DNA from 3 places in the Pedobacter sp. 05T44 genome. Region 1 is predicted to be linked to each of the others. Evidence: riboswitches for the same ligand, from Rfam matches in the RefSeq annotation. Region 1 holds a riboswitch; each other region holds the start of a gene.

Region 1 (10,439 bases):
CCAAGGCAATAAAAGATTATCCAATGATCAACGTTTCAGTAAATGGAAACCAGATTATTAAAAAGAGAGATATTAACATCGGCATGGCCGCTGCTTTACCTAGTGGGAACCTGATTGTTCCTGTTATTAAAAATGCAGATCAGTTTAATTTGGTTGGATTAACTAAATCGGTAAACGATTTGGCGAAAAGAGCACGTATTTCTAAGCTTAAGCCTGATGAAACGCAAAATGGAACGTTTACACTGACTAATGTAGGTTCTTTTGGTAATGTAATGGGTACACCTATTATTAATCAACCACAGGTCGCCATTTTAGCCGTAGGCGCAATTAAAAAGAAACCAGCAGTATTAGAAACAGAATTTGGCGATGTAATCGCTATACGCCATATGATGTTCCTTTCGCTTTCCTATGACCATAGAGTTGTAGATGGAGCGTTGGGTGGATCTTTTGTAAGAAGAGTAGCTGATTATCTTGAAAATTGGGATTTGAACAGAGAAATATAAAATAACATAAAGCAAAAGGCCCCGAATGGGGCCTTTTCACTATCAAAACAAAGCAAAAATAATAACTAGTTAAATATCACTTCCTCTTCAGAAACCTTTAAGATTTGCTGTTCGGTGTAAGTGTACCTACCAGTATGAGCAATAAAAACATCCTTTTGCTCAAGAAGGTCGCGGTTAGCCAATAAAGTTTTCAGGCTTACATTTCCAATTACATATTTGTAATCATTACGGGAGAACCGCTCAATAATATTATCTATCTGCAGCTTTTCCAATGTATACTCATGGGTATAGCGCAAATAAACTTCAATGTTTACATTGTCGGTATGAACTAACCCATTGTGTTGATGGTATTTTTTATACTCATAACGATAATCATATCTTAGTGCAGCTATATCTGATAAAACAGCTGCTCCTGTAGGGTGACCACCTGCACCTTTTCCAAAGAAGAATTGCTTATCAGCAAAGGCGGCCTGAACAGTTACACCGTTGTATTCGTTTTCTACATTGAACAGAAAATCATCAGATTTTACAAACTTTGGCAATACATAAGTAATGATTTGCTTGGTGCTTATTTTACGCGCAGTAGGTACAAGTTTAATTCTAAAGTTCTTCTCTCTGGCGTACTTAATGTCATGCTCTGATAAGTTCTGAATGCCAACATTAAGTATCTTATCAGGATCAATAAATAACCCGTAAGCATGTGCAGTTGCAATAGCCAATTTAAATTTAGGATCATAACCTCCAACATCCAGAATAGGATTAGATTCAGCAAAACCAAGATCTTGCGCCTGCTTTAATGCCACGCCATATTCAAGATTTTCATTAAATATTTTAGATAGAATGTAGTTAGATGAACCGTTGAATATTCCACTTATACCGTGCAGTAATTCATTGTCGTAATATTCTTCCAGATTACGGATGATAGGTATACTGCCGCAAACTGCACCTTCATATAATAGAGATGCATTATGTTTTTCTTGCAATTCAACCAGTTCGGCCAGATGAGTAGCAATCATTTTTTTATTGGCAGAAACTACATTTTTACCGCTGATTAATGCTCTTTTAACGATGTTGTAGGCAATCTCTGCGTCATCAATTAACTCAACTACAGTGTTAATTTCACTATTGTCTAATATTTCGTCATGATTTGTGGTGAAAAGATGTGCCTCAAGGCTACGTTTTTTCTCAGGATTTTTAATAGCTATTTTAACGATCTCAAGGTTTAGGTCCTGACCGCGAATAATATCATGCAATCCTTGTCCAACAACTCCAAAACCAAATAAGCCGATCTTAAGTTTCTTACTCATCTAAATACTATGCTGTTTTATGTAATTTAATTATTTTCTTATTTGCACTTTCTTTTAAGAATGTGCCAATTATGTTGGTTAATATGTCTGTCTCAATTAAAAAACCATCGTGGCCATAAGCAGAGCTAATACTTTTGAGTGCTGCTCCTGGAATATGCTTCGCTAAAAACTCTTGTTCACAAAGCGGGAACAGAACATCGTTTTCAATTCCTATTACCAGCGTATTCGCTTTAACTAATGCTAAGGCATCAACAATACTTTTTCTGCTTCGGCCAACATTATGGCTGTCCATTGCTTTACTCAAGTACCAATAGCTGTAGGCATTAAAACGTTTACACAGTTTTTCGCCCTGATAATTCTGGTAAGAGGCGGCTCGGAATGAACCTGTTTTGTCATTTACACTTTCTAATTGAGTAGCTGAATATGCTTCATAAGTGCGATAAGATAATAAAGCAATGCTTCTTGCGGCTTTTAAACCTTTTAAGCCACCATCTGGCTGCTGTGCATAAAATGTACGATCAGTGCTGATTGCTAAACGCTGACTCTCGTTAAATGCAATTCCCCATGGTGAGTGTACTGCATTTGTAGCTACAAGAATTAGATTGTCTACGCTCTTGCTATCTGTAATGGCCCATTCCAATGCTTGTTGCCCGCCTAAAGAACCGCCAATTAATACTTTAAGGTGTTGAATGCCAAGATATGATGCAAGCAAGCGGTGAGCAGCGACCAAATCTCTGATGGTAAATTCTGGAAAAGCAAGGTAATACGGTTGCCCTGTTACCGGATTTATACTTAATGGATTGGTTGTACCGTAATTAGACCCTAATACATTTGCACAGATGATAAAGTGTTCCTCAGGGTTAAACAGGTCGTTATTGCCGAAAAGTCCTTTCCACCAGTCTAAAACATCAGCATTGGCTGTAAGCGCATGGCATACCCAGATCACATTATCTTTCTTTGCATTTAGTTTGCCATAAGTTTGATAAGCAATCTCTAATTTGCGTAGTTTTTTCCCGTTCTCTAGCTTAAATAACTTTGTATGCGTATATGTGGCAGTAGTGCTCATTCTTTAGATCTTGTAGCGTTTTATTTTATTTGTTGATAGCAGCAAAGGCTTGTTCAAAATCAGCCTTAATGTCGTCTATGTGTTCAATTCCTACAGAAACACGTAGCTGGCTGGCTGTAATGCCTGCAGCAATTTGTTCCTCGTCACTTAGTTGTTGATGCGTAGTTGCTGAAGGTTGTATGATAAGGGTTTTTGCATCACCCAGGTTTGCAAGGTGGCTAACAAGTTTAAGATTGTCGACCAATGCCGTTGCTTTTTCTTTATCACCATGTAGTTCAAAAGATAGCACTGCACCGAATCCATTCTTTAAATACTTTTTGGCGTTAGCATGGTATGGACTGCTTTCAAGTCCGGGATAGTTTACGCTCTTCACAGCATCATGGCTTTCTAACCAGGTCGCCAGTGCAAGTGTGTTATCTACGTGACGTTGCACGCGAAGTGATAAAGTTTCTAATCCCTGAATTAAAAGGAAAGAGTTGAAAGGAGAGATGGCCGGGCCAAAATCTCTTAACCCTTCAACGCGGGCACGAATAATGAATTGAATATTTCCAAAAGGACCACCAATTCCAAAAACATCATTAAAAATTAAACCATGATATCCTTCTGATGGCTCGGTAAATTGAGGGAATTTGCCATTTCCCCAGTTGTAATTTCCACCATCTACTATTACCCCGCCAATACTGGTGCCATGTCCGCCAATCCATTTGGTAGCAGATTGCACAACAACATGGGCCCCGTGTTCTAAAGGTTTAAACAGATAACCAGCTGCGCCAAAAGTATTATCTACTATTAACGGTAAATCGTGTCTGTTGGCAATGGCAGATAATTTTTCGAAATCGGCAATACTGAAAGCAGGATTACCAATGGTTTCTAAATATATAGCTTTAGTATTTGCATCGATTTTTGATTCAAAATCGTTGGCATCATCGCCATTAGCAAACCTAACCTCAATACCAAGACGTTTAAAGCTTACTTTGAACTGATTATATGATCCGCCATATAAATGAGATGAGGATACAAAATTGTCACCTGCCTGTAGGATATTATTTAATGCAATAAATTGAGCCGCCTGTCCCGAAGCTACGGCTAAAGCAGCCACACCGCCTTCAAGTGCTGCTATTCTTTTTTCGAAAACATCAGTTGTCGGATTCATGATCCTGGTGTAAATGTTTCCGAATTCCTTTAGCGCAAATAAGTTTGCACCATGTTCGGAGTTCTTAAAACCGTAAGAGGTAGTTTGGTATATTGGAACAGCTCTTGATCCTGTAGTAGGATCAATTTCCTGACCTGCATGTACTTGTAATGTTTCGAATTTATGTGATGTTGACATGTTATATTTAGTTTTAAGTGGTTCCTGTTATGTTTTTGAGTCGATACGTTGCGGAGATTTTAGCTTCGGAAACGTATACCGTTGTTAAGCGTACCCCTGCAAGGGGCCTTCCGTATGAATGTGAAATGCAAAAGGAAGATTTGTAAATTATAGTATGCAACAGCACATGCAATTAGCCTGCTGAGGATAACAATAATTAAACAGATTTGAAGTAATGCTTACAGTTTTCATTTTGTTTCAATTTATCTTTCCAAACGACACCATGTCTTTTGGTCAGGAATTGGCACCTTCTCCATCTTGGGAGGGTTGCCAGTGGGTCAAAGAGCCTGTCTCTCGCCACTTCTTTATAAATCAAACCTTTTTATTAAGGAAGGTTGACTTGGTTAGCTTTCGCTAAATGATATCGCAAATGTAGATTTAAGTTAATAAATATCCAAAATTATATTTTGGATATTTATTAACTTGTTGTATTACAGTGTTGTAAATTAATTTTTTGATGGGGTTGCTTGATTTTATCCTGCAAGTGCCTGATCTAAATCTGCTATTAGATCATCTATATGCTCAAGCCCAACAGATATCCGAATTAAATTTTGTGGGGTTTTGGTGTCAGGTCCTTCAACAGATGCACGGTGTTCTATTAAACTTTCAACTCCACCTAAACTTGTAGCCTGCGCAAAGACTTTAACTTTATTAACCACTTTTCTGGCTTCATCAGATCCACCTTTAACTAACACCGATAACATTCCTCCATAGCCATTCATTTGCCTTTTTGCGATGTCGTACTGAGGGTGGGTTATTAATCCCGGATAATAAACTCTTTCAATAGCAGGGTGTTTTTCTAGATGTAATGCTAAAGCCAATCCATTAGTACAGTGGCCGCGCATGCGATATGCCAATGTTTTGATACTTCTTATTAACAGAAAACAATCGAAAGGAGAGGGTACTGCTCCACCAACTTGCTGTATGTTTCTGATCTTTTCCCAAAATTCATTTTTTTCTGCCGTGATAAGTACCCCACCCAGAACATCACTATGGCCACCAATATATTTTGTGGAAGAGTGCATTACAATATCCGCCCCAAAATCAATAGGGTTTTGTAAGCATGGCGAAGCAAAAGTGCTGTCGCATGCAAGAATAAGGTTGTTCTCCTTGGCGATTTTGGAAACCCCGGCAATATCTGTAATTTTTAATAATGGATTAGAAGGGGTTTCTATCCATATCAATACAGTATTCTTCTTAATGAATTTTGCTATGTTATCAAGGTTCGTAAGATCTATAAAATCAATTTCAAGAGTATCTTTAAAAATGGTCCGCAGTTGTTTTTTAAAACCCCAGTACATGTCGTCAGGAGCAATGATATGGCTTCCTGGTTTTAAAGCCTGAAAAACTGCCATTCCAGCCGTATTTCCTGAAGAAAACGCACAGGCTTCTACACCTTTTTCTAATTCTGAAAGCGCATTTTCCAGTGCTGATCTATTTGGATTACTTACTCTGCTATACATATGTCCACCAGAGTAGCCACCATCTTCATCTCTCAGGAATGTGGTAGATAGATTTATAGGAGGTGTAACATCATTAGTGCTGACTTTATATAAATTTCCAGCATGTATTGCAAGTGTTTCTGGCTTCATTATTACGGGGTTAAAAGTTAAGATTGGGCATAAGATGTAACAAAGTTAAGGGTATAATGTTATTCGCCTTAAGTTTTGGCAAGATTTATGTAATTGAATTATCAAATTAAAGAAGAATATGAAAAGAATATTACTGATAGCAGCCATTTTATGCAGTTCGTTAATGGTTTTGCAAAGTTGTTCGCCTAAAGGTGGTGCAACTCAAAGTTTAAAGAAAGGTAATGTAACTGGTAATTGGGTTTTAAATGATATTACATTTGAAGGCTTGCCGCAATCAGCAGTAAAATCATTGTTTGATGAAGGTTCTTATACTTGCTTCAAAGGAAGTACCTGGAGTCTCACTAATAGCGGAAACGGAAGCTATACCTTACCAGGTGGAGGAGAGTGTACTGCAAAAACTCAGAAAATATACTGGTCAGTAAGTCCTGCTGACGAGACATTCCAATTCAAAAAGATCTTTGAAGGCGAAAAAGCCAAAAACGTAACTTCTGGTTACAGATCGGTATTGTCTTCTACAGATGGCAATAGTATGGTTATTAAATCACCTGTAGAATATGGAGCAAAAACTGCTTACATTGTCTTGAATTTTACAAAAGCAGCGAAATAAGAGTAAAATAGTTTGGTTTAGGGAAAAGGGTTCAATTAGTTTTGAGCCCTTTTTTTATTGATTTCTTTGTTAGATGTATTTTAATTTCTACCTTTGAATTCATCTGATGATATGATGAATTAACATGAAAGATCTTATACAAAAAAAGTCTCTTGCGGATGAAGTAGCCGCGCGATTAAGTGAGCAGATTTCTCTTGGACAATACAAAGTGAATGAACAGTTGCCGATAGAACCGGAATTAATGAAAAACTTTGGTGTCGGACGCTCAACTATAAGGGAAGCCATAAAAATATTAGCTAATTCTGGGTTACTTAGAGTTCAACAAGGGATTGGAACTTTTGTAGATCAGCTAACAGCAAATAGGGAACCTATGGATTTGCGGTTGAAGCGTGCGAATGTTAAAGATCTGGATGAGGTTAGGCAATTACTTGAAATGAAAATTGCAGAGAAAGCAGCACTTAACAGAACTGAAAGTGATATTATAATCATAAGAACTCATCTGGAAAACAGAAGAAGAGCCGCCAAGGAGGGATTAATAGATGAATGTATTGAAGCAGATGTGCAATTTCATATATCAATTGCCGAAGCTTCAAAGAATGAAATACTTGCCGACTTATATAAATCAGCCTCCATTCATTTAAAAAATTGGTTCCTTCAAACACATTCAGATGCCAGAGCCTTCGAAGAAACTTACATATATCATGAGCAGTTGCTAAAAAGCATTATCGCCGGAGACCCAAAAAAGGCCTGGAACATTGCCGCAAAAATATTAGGACACGTATCTCAATAAAAATTTATTAAAATTCATCAGATGATCTGATCTGAAAAATATGGAAAAAACATCTTTTACAAACACTGCCGTTATCGACACAAAGAGAATTACACAGCAAACAGTATTCTCTATTTTATTCACAATTAGTTTTACACATTTACTTAATGATATGCTTCAGGCAGTAATTCCTGCTGTATACCCTGTAATAAAAGAAAAGTTCAGTCTTACGTTTGCTCAAATAGGTCTTATCACTTTAACTTATCAGCTAACAGCATCAATATTGCAACCCTTTATTGGTTTTTATACAGATAAGAGGCCCCGCCCGTATTCACTTGTTATTGCAATGGGTTTTACGCTCTGTGGACTTGTAGCTGTGTCCTTTGCTTCCAGTTTTTTAAATATCCTTCTTGCAGTAAGTTTAATAGGAATAGGGTCCTCAATATTCCATCCGGAATCTTCCAGGGTAGCACATTTAGCTTCCGGAGGTAAAAAGGGACTTGCACAATCTATTTTTCAGCTGGGTGGAAATGCAGGTAGTGCTATAGGTCCGCTTTTGGCGGCAATTATAGTTGTCCCTCATGGTCAATTTTACCTTATATGGTTTTCATTAGCTGCAATTTTAGGTATTGTAGTACTGTCTAGGGTTGCAAAATGGTATCAGGAACAATTGGCCTTAAAGGCATTAAATAAAAGCATCCTTAAGGAAGAGGTTCATCATAATTTATCTAAGAACCGAGTGGTACTTTCCTTAGGTATTTTGATGGTACTTATCTTTTCAAAATACTTCTACATGGCTAGTATGACTAGCTATTATACATTCTACCTAATGGATAAATTTAATGTGTCGGTGCAGCAGTCTCAGGTCTACCTATTTGCTTTTTTAGGGGCTGTTGCTGCCGGTACGTTAATTGGAGGACCATTAGGAGATAGATTTGGCCGTAAGTATATCATCTGGATCTCAATTCTAGGTGCAGCGCCATTCACATTATTGCTGCCGTATGTTTCTTTATTCTGGACAGGTGCTTTATCTGTTGTTATTGGCTTAATTATTTCTTCCGCATTTTCTGCAATACTGGTTTATGCAACCGAATTGGTACCCGGAAAAGTGGGGATGATTGCTGGTCTGTTCTTCGGTTTTGCATTTGGTATGGGCGGATTAGGCTCCGCAGTTTTGGGGAAGCTGGCCGATCAGACCAGTATTGAATATGTATTTAAAATTTGTGCTTTTCTTCCTTTGATTGGGATTTTTACAGGGTTTCTCCCAAATATAGAGGGTAGTAAAAAAAGATAATTCTTACGCTCGATCGTACTCCTTTATTCATTAAATAATGGTGAATTAGGAGTACTTTTTATTTATCCCACCATACCCTTGATGTTAGTGCATCACCACCATTTAATCTCGCAACTGCAGCTTTATAGTTTTCAGGATTATTCAAAGCTTCAGAGGATAGGTATATCATTCTTCTGGGTATGGTCCCATTAGTTACATTACCAGTATAGTTAACAGGTATCAATTTAGGGTAATTGGATCTTTTCCAATTTAGCCAGGATTCAATAAAATTGAAATTGGTGCCTGTAGCCACCCAATACTGGGTGTTAATTTGATTAAGGGCTGTTTCCAGGTCAGATTGGGTTAATGGATGCTCATTTACGTAGGCGTTGATGATTTCAGGGGCTATTTTTGCCTGTAGATCCTGTTGTTCCATTGATTGCAATGCACCCCTCAGACCATTTGAATAATGTTCCGCCGCGGTGCCGGGAACATTCCATCCTTTCAGTTTTGCCTCAGCGAGTAAAAACTGTGTTTCGGCATACGTTATGATAAAAATGGGTCCGCCAAGTTTTAGGTATACATCAGTTCTTGGTCGGGAGTATTTACCTAGAGGAGCAAAATCAGCTCCTGAACCTGTTCCTCCAGGATATAAGGGATGTTTGCTGATATCGGTATTTCCTCCAAGCAGATCATATCCGTTAGGCAGTCCAATTTGAACTGATGCCTCTGTATTTCCTGAAAGTGTTTGATTTATATTTTTTGCAAGACCATCCTGAGGTATTTCAGCGATGACGGCCAATCTTGGATCGCCAGTATCTCTTAGATAATCAATTAAGGTTTTGCTCCATTTTACTTCAATATAATCTGAAAACACACGTAATGCAACTGAAGAGCTATTTTGGCTACCCGAGCTGGTAGCATCAGTCATTAGAATTGCGTTGTCACTTGCGTCAGAAAAAGCATGAGTTGAAGCTTTTTCAACCCAGAGTCGCGCGATATCTGGTCGAACTTTGCTCAATCTCATCGCTACCCGTACCATTAAAGCATAGCCAAACTTCTTCCATTTGTTAATGTCTCCATTGTAAAACAGATCTGCAGTTGGCCCGGGTTTATCAGGATTCAAATTGTCAATGGCTTTTTCAAGGTCTAATAACATGGAATTGTAGATGTCCTCCTGTTTATCATATAAAGGATATTTAATACCTTGCCTGGCTTTTGCGGCTTCATTATAAGGTACATCTCCATAAGTATCCGTGATTCTTTGCAAAATTAGTACGAACATGATGTCACCAATATTGATCAGATTTGAATATTTATCAGCATTTTTTTCAGTTGCTAGTCGCTGCATTTCTCTTATTGTGGAGGCCTCTGCATAGCCCTCTTCAAAAATCCTTCCTTGATAATCGGTAAAGCTCGCCACATTTATATATTTATCCCCATTATTATAATAGTAATAAGTAGATGCGAGTAACTGCGTCATTGTGCTTTGATAAAGCAACTGATAATAACCTTTATTTGCGAACTTTAATTGTGCTGTTGAAAGTAGACCATTAGGGTCATAGTTTGAAGCATTGGATTTTGTCGGATCTGTATTTATTTTATCCAACTTCTCTTTACTGCAGCTAAACATAATGATCATTATTAAAACCAATGGAAGAATAATTACTTTTTTCATAGCATACAGTTATTTAAACTTCAGATTTAGGTTTATACCAAACGTTCTTGTTGCAGGTAATGATGCGCCCTCTATTCCTGCATAAGCAAGGCTGGGAGAGAACTGAGATTCGGGGTCTATATTTTTAGTATACTTCAAAATAGTTAATAGATTCCTTCCTATTAAATCTATTGATACATTTTTAAAAGGCGTTTTATTTAATATTTTGGACGAGAATGTGTAGCCAAGCACAACTTGTCTTAGTTTTATAAAACTGCCGTTTAAAACAGCGAGTG
Region 2 (10,439 bases), on a different contig from region 1:
ATTCAGATCGAGATCAGCTTGTGCAGATTTCAAATCATTAAGTAATCCGAAATAAACATCTTTTTGGGTATCATATACTGGAGTTACGAATTTTTTGATCTGGATAGATTGAGAATAGGGTATATCTCCGTAAGCATCTGTTAACAATAGAAATGTCCATGATCTTAATACTTTAGCTACGCCTCTGTAATTGGTGTTTTGTTGTGCATCGGCTAGCTCAATCAGTTTGTTAAGATTGGTAATACCTTTTGTATATCCGGTGTTCCATAAATCCTGAAGATCGGTATTAGAAAAAATATAACGATCGGCATCAGTATACTGTATTTTTGACCAGTGCTGAACAAATAGCAGACTTGAGTTAATATTGTTAGTTCCCCAGTATGCATCAGCAGTGTTCTTTATAGCACCTGTTAGCAAATAATCAGGAAGGGGGTTTTCTGCAGCGTTGGGATTTTTGTTGATATCTGCCAGCTCGTCTTTGCACGAAGTGAAAGCCGTTGCTATAATTGCAGAAAAAAGGATTGGAATATATTTGAATTTCATGATGTCTAGAATTTAAAATTAAGGTTAAAACCAAATGATCTTGTTGTTGGAAGAGTTAGGTCCTCCAGACCCTGAGCGTTTCCTGTGTTGAATGCAGTTTCAGGGTCAATATTTGGTACATCTTTATGGATGATCCAAAGATTACGTCCCACTATTGAGAAAGTAGCGTCCTGTAACCCGATCTTTTTAACCCATTGCGAAGGAATGTTGTAGCTCAATCTAGCTTCTCTTAATTTGATATAAGAAGCGCTGTAAACAAATTGCTCATCTGCATTGGTTGTAGCTTTGTAATACTCTTCTGCAGGAATGATTTTATTGTTCTTAGTGCCATCAGCCAGAACGCCGTCAAAGATCATCCCGTCATTAAATGTTGTTCCTCCTGAGGTATAGGTAAGTCCGCCATTTTCAGCATTTCTTCCTCTCATTGTACTTGCCAGTACACCCGTATAAGTTCCTGTAGCGTTACTACCAGAGAATACCTTACCACCAATTCTGGCGTCTACGAGGAAATTCAAATTGAAATTCTTGTAAGTAAAGTTATTCGTAATTCCGCCTATCCAGTTTGGTGTAAACTTACCAAGAATTTGTTTTTCAGGATTGATAACCGGAGTACCATCAGAGCTTACCAGAATTTGTCCGGCAGCATCACGCTGGTAGGCAGTTCCGAAGAAAGTACCGTAAGGCTGGCCTACAGCTGCCAATACATCAAGCGTTCCACTGGTACCAATTGTATAGCTGCTAATGCGTCCTTCTTTATCCAATTCTGTAACCTTACTGCGATTACGTGAATAGTTTAAATTGATGTCCCAGCTAAAGTCTTTAAGTTTAACAGGGGTTAAACCTAGTTGAACTTCTATTCCTTTGTTATTGATACTTCCGCCATTAATAAGTTTTTGTGTATATCCTGTTCCTGAACTTACATCAACTTTTAAAATCTGATTAATACTGTTTGTATTGTACACACTTAGATCCAGCTTGATGCGGTTATCAAACAACCCAATTTCGGCACCCGCCTCAGTCGATTTGGTGATTTCTGGCAGAAGGTTTGGATTAAGGTCGATCGTATTAACTGATTGTTGTGGATTTCCATCAAATGGAGCAGTGAAGCTATAGGTATTGATCAGTTGATAAGGGTCTGTTGCCTTTCCTACTTTAGACCAGCCTCCTCTTAGTTTAGCGAAACTAAGCACCTCGCTTTTAATATCAAAAGCTTCTGTAAGAATTAAACTTCCATTAACAGAAGGGTAGAAATAAGATAAGTTCGGTTTTGGTAAACTGGAATCCCAGTCGTTACGTGCTGTTAAATTCAGATATGCATAATCTCTAAAGCCCAACTGAGCGGATCCAAATAAACTATAGGTTCTAAGTTTGGTGTAAACGTTTGAAGATACCAATGGATCTCTGGAGTTGCTCAAGGTATATAAGCCGTTTACTGCCAACTTGGTCGCTTTCTGATCGTTTTGTTCGAAAGTTGAAGTTCTAATGTTTCCGCCACCCAAAATATCTATTGAGAAATCTGAATTCAGTTTCTTATTGAACTCTAAACGACCTTCGGTATTATTTTCATTAACCGTATATGCATCTTCCTCATATGAACCGAATGGGGTACCATTTGTTCCATAAGCGATTTTGATCTTTCTACGGTCTGTATAGTAATCATTTCCTGTCCTGAAGTTGGCTGAAAGTGCGCTTGTAATTTTATAATTTAATTCTGCATTACCAATAATGCGATCACGTTTCTGACCAACTGTATTTTCATAGGCTATGAAATAAGGGTTACTATAGTAACTATTGTTCCAGTTAAAGTCGTTTCCGTTTTCGTCTTTATAGTTTTTAAGCTGACTAACATCTACCTGTCTTCCAAACCATGTAAATTGAAGCATCGGGCCAGTTGCACGTTTTCCGCCTGAGGCAGGAAGGTTATCGGCATTGCTTTTTATATAATTTGCAGAAGCGTTTAAAGTTAATTTAGGAGTGATTCTGTACGTGGTATTCAATAATAATGAATTCTTGTCCTGAGAAGAATTTGGCAGTATACCACCTTGCGTAAGGTTGTTGTAAGAGAAACGGACATCTTGTTTTTCTCCAGAGCCTGCAATGGCAATACCATTATTAAGCGCAAAACCTGTTTCAAAGAAATCCTTAACATTATCTGGATGAGCAATAAATGGAACAGCAACACCTTTAGAGTTAAACTGAGGAATTAAACGGCCATCCAATGCTGGTCCCCAGCTTTCATCTACACCGTCGTTTACACCTCCACCTTTTCCATCTACAAAGCTAAACTTGCCGCTTGTACCTTGTCCGAATGAGTTTTGATAATCCGGTAAGGTCAATAGGTTTGAAAATGTAGCGTTGGAGTTAACACTGATACCTAAACCCTTTTGGCCTCTGCCAGTTTTGGTTTTAATAAGGATAACACCTGCTGCTGCACGTGATCCATATAGTGCTGCTGCATTTGGACCTTTAAGTACACTGATTGATTCAATGTCTTCTGAATTAATATCCGAAATGGTATTGGCAAAATCCCTTGATCCAGCTATACCTAGATTCTGCGAATTATCAACGGGTACTCCGTCCACTACAAAGAGGGGTTGGTTGTTACCTGATATAGAGGTTTCACCACGAATAATAATTCTTGATGAACCCATATCGCCCTGGCTATTTGTAGTTTGCACACCGGCAATTTTTCCGGCCAGAGAGTTGATTATATTGGTTTCTTTTGCGGTAGCAATATCTTTAGATTTTAATTCCTGAACAGCATATCCCAACGATTTCTTTTCTTTAGAAATCCCAAGGGCTGTAACAACAACTTCACTTAAAGCATTTGCCGAAACATCAAGCGCAATATTTAATGTAGTTGTAGCTGCGGTAATGGTTACTTCTTTTGTAGTATATCCAAGATAAGATATACTAAGTACATCATTAACATCTGCAGCTAGAGAAAACTTACCGCTGCCATCTGTAGTTGTTCCGCTTTTTTTACCTTTTATGGTAATTGATGCTCCTGGAATAGTCTCCCCGTCGGGGTTTCCGGTAACAGTACCTGTTATTTTAACAGATTGTGCCTGTACGGTTTGCAGGAAAAAAAAGGATATAAGAATCCCTGCAAAAATTTTGTATATTTTTAACATGTGAATTAAATAAATGGGTGTATAATAAATTCTTTGGGTTGCATTAAATAGAGCAACAGTGCATTCGTTTTTGAGTGATCATAAGACCAGATGAAGGGTAATGAGATGGAGATGAGCAGCGCATTTCTTTTTGGTGTACTTTCTGTGTCATGTTTTTATACATTTATAGTTTAGGTCATCCCTTACATACTTTGTCGCGAACAGAATTAGATTTGGTTATGATGATTGATAAGGAGCATTGCGCTGTTTAATCTTATCTTTTCCGCTTTGCAGCGAATTGGAATTAGCACCTTTTACAATAAATTGTAGAGGTTGCTAAGACATCATAGGGCCAATCCCTCAGTCTTTCTTGATAAGCAGGAAGTTTTAAGAACCATTTGCTGCGACAAATATAAGAATAATCTAGTATTCCTATAGAAATTAATAAAATAAATATTCTGTATTTTGAGCAGGACAGTACAGGTTGCTGAAAATGACTAAGAAAATTAACATTGTAAACACACTAAACTTTACCTGAATTATATTCTAATGAAATTTCTTTATTCTTTCTTGCTGATGCTCTTCACCATTTCTATGGCAGAAAAAGCATACTCTAATGAAGTTAAACCCTCAGGTTTGCAATGCGAACATTTAATAAACCCAATTGGGGTAGATTTGTTAAATCCGCGCTTGTCGTGGATGATGACAGATACCCGTCAGGGTGCTAAACAAACTGCTTATAGAATTATTGTAGGTAAAGATTCATCAGAAGTAGCAAAAAAAAGGGGCCTTTCGTGGGAGTCGGGCAAAGTAGCCTCGTCTGCAAATCTTGTTAATTATAAAGGCAAAACCTTAGAGCCGTTCACTAAATACTACTGGTCTGTTGAGCTTTGGGATAAAGATGGTAAACCAGCTTCATCTGGCGGGGTAGCAACTTTCGAAACAGGAATGATGAAAGTCGACAACTGGAAAGGTACCTGGATCAGTGATGGTAACGATATCGATAAACGCGAGGCTCCATATTTCAGAAAAGTATTTGAACCTTCTAAAAAAATAAAATCTGCAAGGGCATATATTGCTGCTGCTGGTTTGTACGAATTATATTTAAATGGGAAAAAAGTAGGGAACCATAGACTTGACCCTATGTACACCCGTTTCGACAGACGTAACTTATATGTTTCTTACGATGTTACTGCCCAACTTCAAAAAGGTAAAAATGCTGTTGGTGTTTTACTTGGTAATGGATGGTATAACCATCAATCTATTGCGGTATGGAATTTTGACAAGGCACCCTGGAGAGCAAGACCTACTTTTTGTCTGGATTTAAGAATCACCTATGAAGATGGAACTGTTGATGTGGTTACTTCCGGGGGCGACTGGAAAACAAGTTCAAGTCCGATAGTACTCAACAATATTTACACTGCCGAGCATTATGATGCACGCAAGGAGCAACCGGGTTGGAATACTGCAGATTTTGATGATAAAAAGTGGAATGGCATCTCGCTTAGAGCTGCCCCGTCCAATAATGTTGTAAGTCAGGTTATGCAGCCAATTCGTAATGTCGAAGAAATTCCTTCTAAAACAATGCAAAAGGTTAACGACACTGTATATGTTTTTGATCTGGGCCGCAATATCTCTGGAGTTACAAAAATTAAAGTAAGCGGAGAGGAAGGCACTGTTATTCGTATTAAGCATGGCGAACGCTTGCATGCTAACGGAAGGCTAGACCTATCTAATATTGATGTTTACTATCGCCCTAAAGATAATACCGATCCTTTTCAAACAGATATCGTTACCTTATCAGGTAAAGGAGAACTTGAGTTTATGCCTAAGTTCAATTACAAAGGATTCCAGTATGTTGAGGTGATCAGCAGTAAGCCGGTACAATTAACCAAAGAAAGCATCACCGGTTACTTTATGCACAGTGATGTTACCCCGACAGGTAAAATAAGCTCTTCAAATAAGCTAATTGATCGACTATGGTGGGCAACTAACAATTCTTACTTGTCTAATCTAATGGGATATCCTACCGATTGTCCGCAAAGAGAAAAGAATGGATGGACTGGCGATGGACACTTTGCTGTTGAAACAGGCCTGTTTAATTTTGACGGTATTACAGTTTATGAAAAATGGCTTGCCGACCACAGGGACGAACAACAACCAAATGGCGTACTTCCTGATATTATACCTACAGGTGGATGGGGTTATGGATCGGCAAATGGAACTGACTGGACAAGTACAATTGCTATAATTCCATGGAATATATACATGTTTTATGGCGATAGTAAGTTGCTTTCAGATTCTTACAACAGCATTAAACGGTATGTGAATTACATAGAGCAAATTAGTCCTGCAGGATTAACAACCTTTGGCAGAGGCGATTGGGTGCCTGTTAAATCACAATCGTCATTGGAATATACCTCTTCTACTTATTACTATGTAGATGCAGTTATCCTTGCAAAGGCTGCAAAAATGTTTGGTAAGCAGGCCGATTATAGCTATTACAGCAACCTTGCAGAGAAAATTAAAAAGGCAATAAACGATAAGTATTTAAACCGCACAACGGGCATTTATGCATCAGGTGTACAAACTGAATTAAGTGTTGCCCTGCAATGGGGATTGGTACCTGAAGAGCTTATTACAAAAGTTGCAGAGAACCTTGCTAAAAGAGTTGCTGCCGATGGAATGCACCTTGACGTGGGTGTTTTGGGTGCAAAAGCAATATTAAATGCATTGAGTGACAATGGTCAGGCCGAAACAGCATATAAACTTGCAGCTCAGGATACCTACCCTTCATGGGGATGGTGGATTGTGAATGGAGCAACTACCTTATACGAAAACTGGGATATAAAAGCCGAAAGAGACATTTCTTTAAACCATATGATGTTTGGCGAAATAGGTGGCTGGTTCTTTAAAGGTTTGGGTGGAATTCACCCTGATGAACAACAACCGGGATTTAAGAATATTCAGCTTCGTCCTAATTTCGTTTCAGGGTTAGAACATTTCGAGGCAGAGCACGACGGTCCTTATGGTAAGATCATATCTTCATGGAAAAGATCAGGAAATGCTGTAATCTATACCGTAACTATTCCGGCAAATTCAAGTGCTACAATTACTTTCCCATTAACAGAGGGGAAAAAGGCCTTTAAAGATGGAAAAGCTGTTGCTGCCAAAACAAACATTGGAGCAGGTAAATATCAGTTTGAAATCAAATAGCAGTTATTTGTCTGGTATGGACCAATTGCATTAAATTACTTACTTTTAGAAAGATGAAGACTAAGTTTTTTGATTTTATTCATATTGATGAGTATTCTGCAACGCCTAAATATCTGCAACTGTCCAGTGCAATTATAAAAGCCGTTGAGCTGGGTAAATTAAAGAAAGACAATTTATTGCCTTCTATTAATGAGTTGAGCTATAAGTTGGAGATCTCGCGTGACACCGCTGAAAAAGGATACAAGTACCTTAAAAACATAGGTGTAATTAATTCCGTTCCGGGTAAAGGCTATTATATTGCCAATATAGATTTTAAGCAGAAACTAAAGGTGTTTCTGCTTTTCAATAAACTTAGCGCACACAAAAAGATTGTTTACGATGCATTTATTGCTGCATTGGGTGAGGATGTATCTGTAGATTTTTATATCTATAACAATGATTTCAGGCTTTTTAAACGATTTCTGACCGATAAAAAAGAAGAATATTCTCACTATGTGATCATTCCTCATTTTATTGAAGGCGAGGAATATGCCAGAGATATCATCAATACCATTCCAAAAGAAAAACTGGTTTTACTGGATAAAAAAATAAAAGGGGTTGATGGCGACTATGCTGCGGCTTATGAGAATTTTGAAAAGAATATTTACGACGCTTTGGAACAGGCCCGTAATGAGCTCAGCAAATACCACACACTAAAAATCATTTTCCCTAAAAAAAGCTATTTCCCTAAAGAGATTTTAGATGGGTTCCATCGCTTTTGTCAGCAGTATGCCTTTTCTCATCATGTAGTAAGTGATATATCTATTGAGCCAATAAACGAAGGAGAAGCTTTTATTAATTTAATGGAAGCCGATCTGGTTATTTTATTAGAACGGCTTATTAGTATGAAATATAAAATAGGAAAGAATGTAGGCGTAATATCTTACAATGAGACCCCTTTAAAGAAAATATTATTAAACGGTATTACTACTATTTCAACTGACTTTAAATTTATGGGTACAGTGGCTGCAAATCTTATCCTGGATAACTCCAGGCGCCATATCGAAGTACCTTTTTACTATACCCGCAGAGCATCAATCTAATTTTTTTTAGACTGTAACGAATTTATTTGTACTTCTTCATGATAGTACATGACAGTTTTAAAAATCTACTTGTATAAATTAGGCTTATTATTTTAACCAAATATAAAGTTCAATAAGTATGCAAGTAATTTTCGGGGTCATTTTCCATTTTATAGGAGGCTTTGCCTCTGGTAGTTTTTATATTCCTTATAAGAAGGTTAAGGGATGGGCCTGGGAGAGTTACTGGATTGTAGGTGGTATCTTTTCATGGTTGCTTGTGCCGCCTTTTGCAGCATGGCTTACTATTCCCGGTTTTACAGATATCATTGCTGCAACAAACGGTAAAATCTTATTACTTACTTACTTTTTCGGCGCCTTATGGGGAATAGGTGGCTTAACTTATGGTTTGGGTGTAAGGTATCTTGGGGTATCATTAGGAAGCTCTATTATTCTTGGATTATGTTCTGTTTTCGGAGCAATAATCCCTTCTGTATATTATAATTTTAATCCAAAACCGGGCAAGGATAGTTTAACAGATATGTTGAACAGCCAATGGGGGCAAATGGTTTTACTGGGTTTAGCAATCTGTGTTATCGGAATTATAGTTTGTGGCAAGGCCGGTGGCATGAAAGAAAAAGACCTGGTAGCGGCAGGTAAAGCCGATCCATCTAATGACGAATACAAAATTGGTCTGGGCCTTACTGTATCTATCATTTCAGGTATCCTTAGTGCTTGTTTTGCCTTTGGTATTGATGCCGGAAAAGACATGGCCAATGCCGCAAATGATATTTGGAAAAGCACACATCCGGGGCAGGGCGAATTCCTTTTCCAGAACAATGTAACCTATATCCTCATATTATGGGGAGGGTTAACTACCAACCTGATCTGGTGTATGATCTTGAATTTCCGTAACAAGACTTTTGGTGATTATACCAACAAAGAGACACCTCTTTTAAAGAACTACATATTTTCTGCGCTGGCAGGTACCACTTGGTTTTTGCAATTCTTCTTTTATGGAATGGGCGAAAGTAAACTAGGTAACGGAGCCAGTTCATGGATACTGCACATGGCATTTATCATTCTGATTGCTAACGCCTGGGGTCTTGCATTAAAGGAATGGTCGGGAGTTAAGAAGAAAACTTTCGGGACCGTGATAGCAGGTATAGCTATTATTATTATTTCTGTGCTAATTGTTGGCTACGGAAACTCAATCAAGTAAATACAAATTTAATTAATGAAATATTTTTATGACTGTTAGAACAACTGATTTTAAACATGTAAGTTATTTGTGGGATGATGCAAAGGCTGCAGAACTGGCTGGTGATGAGGTTGCATTGTTAATCTACCGTTCAAATTTACTAGGTGCTGATCTAAGACTTACAAATTACGGAGGTGGCAATACCTCTTGTAAGGCAATTACAAAGCACCCTTTAACCGGGCAGGATACCGAGGTAATGTGGGTTAAAGGATCCGGAGGAGATCTAGGTACATTGAAACAAAGCGGTTTAGCTGCATTGTATGTGGATAGCTTGCGAAATCTTAAAAATATTTACAGAGGACTTGCACATGAAGATGAAATGGTTGAATTATTTAACCATTGCATATATGACCTGAAATCTAAAGCTCCATCTATTGACACGCCATTACATGGTTTTTTACCTTTTAAACACATAGATCACCTGCATCCCGATGCTGCCATTGCAATAGCGGCAGCTAAAGATGGTGAACGTATCACTAAAGAATTATTTAACGGAACAATTGGCTGGGTGCCATGGCAAAAACCAGGTTTTGAGCTTGGATTGCAATTGCGTAAATGTTTAGATGACAATCCAGGCATAAGAGGCATTATGTTAGGCTCGCATGGGCTGTTTACCTGGGGAGATACAGCCTTCGAAAGTTATATCAATACACTTGAAGTAATAGAAAAATGTGCCGAATATCTTGAAGCCAACTACGGTAAGAAAAAACCTGTATTTGGAGGTCAGAAAATTGAAAGCGCCGCACAAAATCTACGGCGTAAGCAAGCCGCTGCTATTGCTCCTGTCTTAAGAGGATTCTGCTCAAGTGAAAACCATATGGCTGGTCATTTTACTGATGATGCAAGAGTGCTGGAGTTTATTAACTCTAATGATTTAGATCGTTTAGCACCACTTGGAACAAGTTGTCCTGATCATTTTCTGCGCACTAAGATAAGTCCGCTTGTACTTAAACTTGCTCCTAATGAAGACATCAGTGATGTTAAAGCGCTGAAAGAAAGATTGGCCCCTGAATTTGAAGCATATCGTAAAATGTATGCCGAATATTATAATTCTTGTAAACATGATAACAGTCCGGCGATGCGTGATGCTAATCCGGTAATTATATTATATCCTGGAATAGGAATGTTTTCTTTCTCTAAGGATAAACAAACTGCCAGAGTTGCTGCCGAGTTTTATACTAATGCCATCAATGTAATGAAAGGCGCTGAAGCCATATCTGAATACACTTCTTTACCGAGACAGGAAGC
Region 3 (9,346 bases), on a different contig from region 1:
ACTGGCGCAGTAAAAAGAACTACTTAAAAAGTTTCGGGTACGAAAATTAAGCTTACCTTTGCAACCCCTTAATAATTAATACAATTCACAACACAATATGAGCAATATTATCGCAATCGTCGGAAGACCAAACGTAGGCAAATCTACCCTCTTTAACCGCTTAACAGAAAGTCGTAAAGCCATTGTCGATGATTTTAGCGGCGTAACCCGCGACCGTCACTACGGTTCAGCTGAATGGACTGACAAACAATTCACTGTAATTGATACTGGTGGTTACGTAGCAAACTCTGAAGATGTTTTTGAAGCAGCTATCCGCGAGCAAGTGGTTATCGCTATTGAAGAAGCAAGTGTATTATTGTTTATGGTTGACGTAACCACAGGCATTACAGATCTTGACGACGAAATAGCGCAATTACTTAGAAGAAGTAAAAAACCTGTATTTACAGTAGTAAACAAGGTTGATAATACACAACTACAAAACGAAGCTGCGGTGTTTTACGGATTTGGCCTTGGCGAAATCTACCCTATCTCGTCTATGACAGGATCAGGAACAGGTGATCTTCTTGATGATGTGATCAAAAACTTTGAAGATCTTCCTGAAGAAGAAAACACGCTTCCTAAAATCACAATCGTAGGTAGACCAAACGTTGGTAAATCTTCTTTAATCAATGCACTGATTGGTAAAGACAGAAACATTGTTACTCCAATTGCAGGTACAACCAGAGACTCTATACACATTCATTATAATCAGTTTGGACATGAATTCATGTTTATCGATACTGCCGGTTTACGTAAAAAAACCAAGGTAAAAGAGAACATTGAGTTTTATTCTGTAATGCGTACAATTAAAGCCTTAGAAGAAGCCGATGTGGTGATCTTAATGGTTGATGCAACCGAAGGTTTAGAATCGCAGGACGTGAATATTTTCCACCTTGCAGAGAAAAACAAGAAAGGTATCGTAATTCTTGTAAACAAATGGGACTTAATAGAGAAAGACAATAAAACTGTAAAAGCATTCGAAGAGCAGATTCGTCAGAAATTGCAGCCTTTTACTGATGTGCCAATTGTATTTACTTCAGTAGTAACTAAACAACGTATTTTCCAGGCTATTGAAACCGCTTTAGAAGTACATAAAAACAGAGGCAAGAAAATCCCAACATCTAAATTAAACGATGTAATGTTGCCGATCATAGAAAACTATCCGCCACCTGCATTAAAAGGAAAGTACATCAAAATAAAATACATCACACAGATCAATGGAACATCACCAATGTTTGCTTTCTTCTGTAACTTACCTCAATACATTAAAGAACCTTATAAAAGGTTTATCGAGAATAAGCTTCGTGAACATTTTGATTTTAGCGGAGTACCAATCCAGATTTATTTCAGACAGAAATAAGCTTACTGCAAGCTATTTAACGCCTGTTTTACCATAGCATCACTTAGGTTAAGCGCTTTATAATAACCCGCATCACCTAAGTGATACTTACATAAAAGCACCTTCATATCATTTAGGATCAGTGGTTTTGCCGAAGCCAGCTGTTTCTGATCAACAACAACATTACGATTCTGAATATACTTTAGCAGGTCACGATAGTCTGCTTCACTGACATTAAAAGTAGCCAGATTCTGCTCAATAAATGGTGCAGAGTATCTGCTGGCTAAAACATCATAAACAAAATCAAACAATATCTTTTTAGACGCCAGCATAGTATAACATTTGTTATAACCCATAGTATCCATTTTTACATAAATATCTGGCTGGATACCACCTCCTACTAGTCTGCCCTTTATACTATCCTTTTTAACAATTTTTTTCGAAGCAGTAAGCTCTCCATCATTAAAACGATTCTCTATCTCATCCTGATAAGCTTTATAGCCATCTTTATACGATTTCTGAATACTTCTGCCAGATGGAGTATAATAACGTGCAATTGTTAAATTCAATGCAGATCCATCTACAAAAGGAAATTGCTCCTGAACAAGTCCTTTACCAAAAGAACGGCGACCGATAATAAGCCCCCTGTTTAGATCTTGTACCGCGCCCGCCAGAATTTCGCTGGCCGATGCCGTGTTTTCATTAATAAGCACCACTAGTTTACCATCTTCAAACTCACCTCCACCTGTGGCCACATAATCTGTGCGCGGCTCATGTTTTCCTTCGGTATAAACAATTAATTTATTCTCCTCAAGAATTTGATTAGCCAGCCCCGTTGCCGCCGTTAAATAGCCTCCCCCGTTGTCCCGAAGATCAAGTACCAGCTTTTTCATCCCTTCAGATTTAAGCGACTTTATAGATTCCACAAAATCACGATCAGTATCTGACCCAAATTTACTGATCCTCACATAACCAACTTCGCTGTTAAGCATATACGACGCATCGATACTACTCACCAGTACCCTATCGCGTTTTACCGTAAAAACAGTTGCCAGGCTACTGCCAGGATGCACAATAGTTAATTTTACTGCAGTACCCTTTTTTCCCTTGATCTTACCAATCATCTGTTCTCTTGGCAAAGCCTTGCCACTAACAAAAATGGTATCTATTTTAATAATTCTGTCGCCCTGTTTTATTCCGGCCAAAAATGCCGGGCCATCCTTAATTACATTTGTAACCAGCAGGGTGTCATTTAAAATGTAATATTCAATGCCTATGCCCTCAAAGTTTCCATTTAATGATTCAGCAAATTCATTCGCTTTTTCTGGTGGAAGATATATGCTATGAGGATCAAGTTTATGCAATAAACTATCAATAGGCAGGTTATTTAAGCTATCGGCATTAACCTCGTCTACATAGTTTTTATTAATGATATGAAGAATTTCATCAACCTTTTGCGCATTATTATCCGCTATATATGTTGTCTTTTGGAAGGTATATCCCTGGTCTTTCAGAAACTTATACCCAAAAAACATCCCACCTATTAAAGTAACTGAATAAGTGAGGGCAATTAAGAGATTATAACGGGTATTCTTTTTCATGGCTAAAGGCACCGTAAAGGTACAAAATTAGACTGTTATATAATCAATTAACCGCTTTGATTTTTATTTGTTTAGTATTTTTTCTATTACTTTATAATTGAGAAGAAATCCTTATTTTGAATTGATTTCCCCTATTATTTCTGGTTTAACAAGAAAATCACGAATTTTAACAAAAATTAATCTAATGATAAGAGTAACCGAGCAAGAATCAACGTATAACGATATTGATAAAATGTCAGTACTTGAAATTCTAAAGGGCATAAATGATGAAGACAAAACAGTTCCCTATGCTGTGGAAAAAGTAATTCCTCAGATAGAGAAACTGGCTTCTGCTGTTGCCGAGCGAATGATAAACGGGGGAAGGTTATTTTACATCGGTGCAGGCACAAGTGGCCGACTGGGTGTTGTTGATGCCTCAGAGTGCCCTCCTACCTTTGGTGTTCCGTTTGATTGGGTTGTTGGAATTATTGCCGGCGGAGACACTGCCATACGAAGAGCAGTTGAAAATGCTGAAGATGATGACCAGCAAGCATGGATAGATCTGCAGGAATTTAAAATTGATGCCAACGACTGTTTAATTGGTCTTGCCGCATCTGGAACCACGCCATACGTTATCGGCGGACTAAACACTGCCCGTAAAAATGGCATTTTAACGGGTTGTATTGTATGCAACGAAGGGGGGCCGATAGCTGCTGAAAGTGATTTCCCTGTAGAGGTAGTAGTTGGTCCTGAATTTTTAACAGGTTCTACCAGAATGAAGTCTGGAACTGCACAAAAACTGGTTCTAAACATGCTTAGTACTACGGTAATGATAAAACTAGGCAGGGTAAAAGGCAACAAGATGGTAGACATGCAGCTAACCAATCATAAACTGGTAGACAGAGGTACACAAATGGTAATGGACGAACTGAATATAGATTATGAACATGCTGCTGATCTGCTTATCCGTTATGGAAGTGTCCGCAAAGCGGTTGAATCTACTCATAAATAACCCGACATGCACGAAATAGAGCCTTACTATCTATGGCGTGATGACTATATCGCGGCAGAAGATGAGCGTTCTCCGTTCTACAACACTGAGTACTCGGAATTTTATTTCGACAAGCAGCTGTACAATTTTCTGTTACATCCCCAATGGGATGATTTCGGATCAAGTACAATGTATCTTAAAGTACTGTATGTTGACTACGATAGAAATTATGCAGTCATAGAGCTTATTGGAGAGTGGAACGATGCCATCGGCAACGACATTATGCTTCTGAAACGTGAAATCATTGAACTGATGATTGACGAAGGCATAAATAAATTCATACTGATAGGCGAAAACGTACTGAACTTCCATTCTTCTGAAGATAGTTATTATGAAGAATGGTTTCAGGAAGTTGAAGATGGGTGGATTACAGGCATCAATTTCCAGGAACATGTAATCAATGAATTCCGTAACAGCAATATAGATTATTACATCAATTTTGGTGGCGAACTTGACGATATGGCATGGAGAACCTTAAAACCCCTTCAGTTTTTCAAGAAAGTTGAAGAAATCCTGACAAAAAGGCTAGGGGCATAGCTTTTGTTAGAATGAAACAATTCGTATCTTTAAATAAATTTAAAACACATGAATAATAACAATAATAATGATTGGGCACAACAGTCCGTTTTTGTAGAAGACTTAACTGGTAAAGTTGCCAAGAAATTCTTCGCGAATGTTTTTTTATGGATGTTTATAGCTCTTGGTTTATCAACATTAGCTGCTTTGCTTATTTCAACTTCTCCTGCAGCTTTAAGTCAATTAATTAATTTTGAAACAGGACAAAGAACAATACTAGGTTATATCGCAATGTTTGCGCCTCTTGGTCTGGTAATTTTAATGGGAACAGGATTTAACCGCCTGTCTTATGGTGCTTTATTAGGCGTATTTGTTCTATTTTCGGTTCTATTAGGTGTTAGTTTAAGTTTTATATTACTTATCTATACCGCTGGTTCAATTGTAGCATGTTTTGCTGCCGCAGCGGGTATATTTGGAATAATGGCAGTTTTAGGTTACACCACAGATGTAGATTTAAGCAAATTTGGCCCAATATTAATGGTAGGTGTAGTAGGCTTATTCATTGCCGGTATCATTAACATGTTTATTGGAAGTGATCGTTTTAGCTACATAATGAGCTTCTTTGGAGTAGCAATCTTTACAGCTCTAACAGCATACGATGTTCAGAAACTGAAACGTATTGGTGCGGGTATTGAAGAAAATGGGGATCAAATGGCGGCAACTGACGCTAAGAAACTGGCAATTATGGGCGCTTTATCTCTTTACCTTGACTTTATAAACATCTTCTTATATCTACTAAGAATCTTCGGAAGCAGAAAATAACAACCTGTTTCTTAAAAATATTAAAGGCGGGTGGAGCATGAACTATGATCCCACCCGCCTTTTCGTTGTCAACATATTTATCTCTCATAGGCAGATTGCCATCTCTATAATTTAAACACATTTTAAGCTTTCAAATTCAGCTGTACACTGTGATGTTTTCAAAACAATGTTTCGAAGTTCTGAGTTAATTGTCTCCTCTATACAATTTTATATGCTTTAACGGCCGAAATTTTGGAAATGATTTTTCTTTGTTGCACCTTTGTAATGCTTATAGAGAAAGACGGAGGGATTAGACCCTGCGAAGTCTTAGCAACCTGTGCTTACAAGGTGCTACATTCTACTGGAGCCAAACAATTGGTTCCCGAAAGATAAGTTAAAGTCGACACCTAAACCGGACTTTTCGAATAAGCTTTGTATGTAATGAGTTCGGCACTTGTTTAGGCACAGCCTCTATCAACTTTAGCTTATTACCTACTCATATTACTATTAAAAATGGACATTAGAGCAGAGTTAGAAAAACGTATCCTGATCATTGATGGTGCGATGGGCACTATGATACAACGTTACGTCCTTTCTGAAGAAGATTTCAGGGGCGAGCGGTTCAAAGATCACCCGTGTGATGTAAAAGGTAATAACGACTTACTAAACATTACCCGTCCAGATATCATTAAGGCAATTCATACCGAATATTTAAAGGCCGGTACAGATATKATTGAGACCAATACCTTTAGTACCCAACGTATTTCACTGGCCGATTACCAGATGGAAGAGCTTGATTATGAGATGAGCTTTGAAGGGGCTAAAATAGCCAAAGAGGCAGTTAATGAATTTATGGCGGCTAATCCCGACAGAAAATGTTTTGTTGCCGGTGCCGTAGGCCCGACTAACAGAACACTATCTATTTCTCCGGATGTAAACGATCCAGGGTTCAGGGCACTCACTTTCGATGAATTAGTTGATGCTTATTACGAACAAATACGCGGACTGGTTGATGGCGGTTCAGACCTGCTTTTAATTGAAACCATTTTTGACACCTTAAATGCCAAGGCCGCCATATTTGCCATCAAAAAATATGAGAATGTAATTGGCCGTAAAATAGAGATTATGATCTCCGGAACCATTACTGATGCTTCCGGCAGAACTTTATCAGGCCAAACTGCCGAGGCTTTCTTAAATTCCGTAATACACGCCAATCCATTAAGTATAGGCTTCAACTGCGCCTTGGGGGCAAAAGACATGAGGCCGCACATAGAAGAACTTTCGGCTAAGGCAGGCTGCTATGTTTCTGCCTATCCTAATGCGGGTTTGCCAAATGAATTTGGTGCTTACGATGAAATGCCTCATGAAACTGCTCATCTGGTAGAAGATTTTATTCAGCACGGTTTTGTAAATATTGTAGGTGGTTGTTGCGGAACTACACCTGAGCATATCGGCTGCATAGCCGAAAAAGCAAAAAATGTAGCACCGCGTAAAATACCTCAGATAGAACCTTATCTGCGTTTAAGCGGATTGGAACCGGTTACCATAACTCCAGAGAGTATTTTTGTAAACATTGGTGAGCGTACAAACATTACCGGTTCTCCAAAATTCTCTAAGCTCATTTTAGGTGGAGATTTTGAAGCGGCACTTGCCGTTGCCCGTCAGCAGGTTGAGGGTGGTGCACAGGTTATCGATGTGAATATGGATGAGGGGATGATTGATTCGGAAGCCTCTATGACCAAATTCCTTAACCTGATTGCGTCTGAACCTGATATTTCCAAGTTGCCTATCATGGTCGATTCGTCTAAATGGACGGTTATAGAAGCCGGGTTAAAATGCTTGCAGGGAAAAGGAATTGTAAACTCCATCTCTCTTAAAGAAGGCGAAGACAAATTCCGTGAAAGTGCGCGCAAAATCATGACCTACGGTGCTGCCATAGTAGTAATGGCATTTGATGAGCAGGGACAGGCCGATAATTTTGAAAGAAGAAAAGAGATCTGTAAAAGATCATATGATATTTTAGTTGATGAAATTGGCTTTCCGCCTCAGGACATCATCTTTGACCCGAACATCCTTACCGTTGCAACCGGATTAGAAGAACATAACAACTATGCGGTAGATTTTATAAATGCTACCCGCTGGATCAAAGAAAACCTGCCCCATGCAAAAGTAAGTGGTGGTGTTTCGAACATCTCCTTCTCGTTTAGAGGTAATAATACCGTTAGGGAAGCGATGCACTCTGCATTTTTATACCACGCCATCAAAGCTGGTTTAGATATGGGGATTGTAAATGCCGGAATGCTAGAGGTTTATCAGGAAATTCCGCCAGAGCTTTTAGTACTTGTAGAGGATGTATTGTTAAACCGAAGAGACGATGCTACAGAGCGGTTGGTTGAATTTGCAGACACCATCAAATCTAAAGGAAAAGAGATTGTCAGGGATGAGGAATGGCGTAAAACCAGTGTAGAAGAAAGACTTTCTCATTCGTTAGTTAAGGGAATTATAGAATACCTTGATGCTGATGTTGAAGAAGCACGTCAGAAATACGCGAGACCCATTCAGGTAATTGAAGGTCCATTAATGGACGGGATGAACATTGTGGGTGACCTTTTTGGGGCCGGTAAAATGTTCCTGCCGCAGGTTGTAAAATCTGCTCGTGTAATGAAAAAGGCCGTGGCTTATCTGTTGCCATTTATTGAGCAGGAAAAGCTGGATAACCCGGATCAGGATCAGAATTCATCGGCCGGAAGGGTATTAATGGCTACTGTAAAAGGTGATGTTCATGATATCGGAAAGAACATTGTAGGTGTAGTTTTAGCTTGTAATAACTTCGAAATTGTGGATATGGGCGTAATMGTTCCTGCACAGGAAATCATTAAAAAAGCCAAAGAAATAAATGCTGATATTATTGGCTTAAGTGGTTTAATTACCCCTTCGCTTGATGAAATGGTACACTTCGCCAAAGAAATGGAGCGCGAAGGCTTTACCATTCCTTTAATTATTGGTGGTGCTACTACCTCCAGGATTCATGCTGCGGTTAAGGTTGCGCCTAACTACTCGGGGCCAGCCATCCATGTGCTTGATGCTTCGAGAAGTGTAACGGTTTGTAGTACTTTAATGAACAAAGATACCCGCGATGAGTACATCCAGGGTATTCGCGAGGAATATGATAAAGCACGTGAGGCGCACTTAAATAAGCGCTCTGATAAACGTTTTAAAACAATTGAAGAAGCCAGAAAGGATAACTTTAAGATAGATACCGCATTGGTTGCTCCTGCTCCTTCTTTTACAGGAACCAGGGTATTTGAAAATTACCCTCTTGAAGAGCTTGTGCCTTATATAGACTGGACTCCTTTTTTCCAAACCTGGGAACTGCGTGGTAGTTACCCGCGTATCCTTGAGGATAAAGTTGTTGGTGATGAGGCTAAAAAACTTTTTAATGACGCCAAAGCATTGTTAAAAAAGATTGTTGACGAGAAATTACTTACTGCAAAAGCGGTAATAGGTTTCTGGCCTGCATATGCAAAAGGCGATGATATTGTGCTTGATGTGGAAGGTAAAGAGGTGGTGATCCATACTTTACGTCAACAAGCTGAAAAAGTTGCCGGACAACCATATTATGCGCTCTCGGATTTTATTGCACAACAGGAAACTGGTGTGCCTGATTATTTTGGCGGTTTCGCACTTACTACAGGTATTGGTTGTGATGAAATGGTAGCTGAATTTGAGGCTAACTATGACGACTACAACAGTATTATGGCTAAGGCATTGGCCGATAGGCTTGCTGAGGCTTTTGCTGAGAAAATGCATGAGCTTGTCCGTAAGGATTACTGGGGTTATGCAAAGGATGAAAATCTGGACAATGAGGCACTGATTAAAGAGGAATACGCAGGTATTCGTCCGGCACCGGGTTACCCTGCTTGTCCGGAGCATACCGAAAAAGGCACTTTGTTCGAATTGCTCGATGCCGAGAACAGAATTGGCTTGCATTTAACTGAAAGCTATGCGATGCACCCTACC

Evidence for each region. Region 1 has a riboswitch for S-adenosylmethionine ahead of AC1DDK_RS09160 (O-acetylhomoserine aminocarboxypropyltransferase/cysteine synthase family protein). Riboswitches for the same ligand answer to the same signal wherever they lie in the genome.
Region 2: it holds a riboswitch for S-adenosylmethionine, as region 1 does, so the genes downstream of both, AC1DDK_RS13225 (SusC/RagA family TonB-linked outer membrane protein) here and AC1DDK_RS09160 (O-acetylhomoserine aminocarboxypropyltransferase/cysteine synthase family protein) in region 1, are expected to answer to the same signal.
Region 3: it holds a riboswitch for S-adenosylmethionine, as region 1 does, so the genes downstream of both, metH (methionine synthase) here and AC1DDK_RS09160 (O-acetylhomoserine aminocarboxypropyltransferase/cysteine synthase family protein) in region 1, are expected to answer to the same signal.

Annotation. Positions count from the first base shown of each region.
Region 1 is NZ_JBFTKO010000004.1:116,489-126,927, reverse strand. Features, by position in the region: gene AC1DDK_RS09175 (dihydrolipoamide acetyltransferase family protein) at 1-503, shown strand, start outside; gene AC1DDK_RS09170 (homoserine dehydrogenase) at 569-1,810, opposite strand; gene AC1DDK_RS09165 (homoserine O-acetyltransferase family protein) at 1,818-2,876, opposite strand; gene AC1DDK_RS09160 (O-acetylhomoserine aminocarboxypropyltransferase/cysteine synthase family protein) at 2,902-4,206, opposite strand; SAM riboswitch class I at 4,446-4,559, opposite strand; gene AC1DDK_RS09155 (trans-sulfuration enzyme family protein) at 4,719-5,837, opposite strand; gene AC1DDK_RS09150 (lipocalin family protein) at 5,956-6,444, shown strand; gene AC1DDK_RS09145 (FadR/GntR family transcriptional regulator) at 6,569-7,234, shown strand; gene AC1DDK_RS09140 (MFS transporter) at 7,275-8,507, shown strand; gene AC1DDK_RS09135 (SusD/RagB family nutrient-binding outer membrane lipoprotein) at 8,566-10,164, opposite strand; gene AC1DDK_RS09130 (SusC/RagA family TonB-linked outer membrane protein) at 10,174-10,439, opposite strand, start outside.
Region 2 is NZ_JBFTKO010000007.1:110,336-120,774, reverse strand. Features, by position in the region: gene AC1DDK_RS13230 (SusD/RagB family nutrient-binding outer membrane lipoprotein) at 1-543, opposite strand, end outside; gene AC1DDK_RS13225 (SusC/RagA family TonB-linked outer membrane protein) at 549-3,677, opposite strand; SAM riboswitch class I at 3,928-4,036, opposite strand; gene AC1DDK_RS13220 (alpha-L-rhamnosidase) at 4,206-6,872, shown strand; gene AC1DDK_RS13215 (GntR family transcriptional regulator) at 6,926-7,954, shown strand; gene rhaT (L-rhamnose/proton symporter RhaT) at 8,073-9,152, shown strand; gene AC1DDK_RS13205 (bifunctional aldolase/short-chain dehydrogenase) at 9,181-10,439, shown strand, end outside.
Region 3 is NZ_JBFTKO010000018.1:93,030-102,375, reverse strand. Features, by position in the region: gene era (GTPase Era) at 1-50, shown strand, start outside; gene der (ribosome biogenesis GTPase Der) at 98-1,399, shown strand; gene AC1DDK_RS22085 (S41 family peptidase) at 1,402-2,979, opposite strand; gene murQ (N-acetylmuramic acid 6-phosphate etherase) at 3,164-3,970, shown strand; gene AC1DDK_RS22075 (hypothetical protein) at 3,977-4,546, shown strand; gene AC1DDK_RS22070 (Bax inhibitor-1/YccA family protein) at 4,595-5,347, shown strand; SAM riboswitch class I at 5,613-5,722, shown strand; gene metH (methionine synthase) at 5,840-9,346, shown strand, end outside.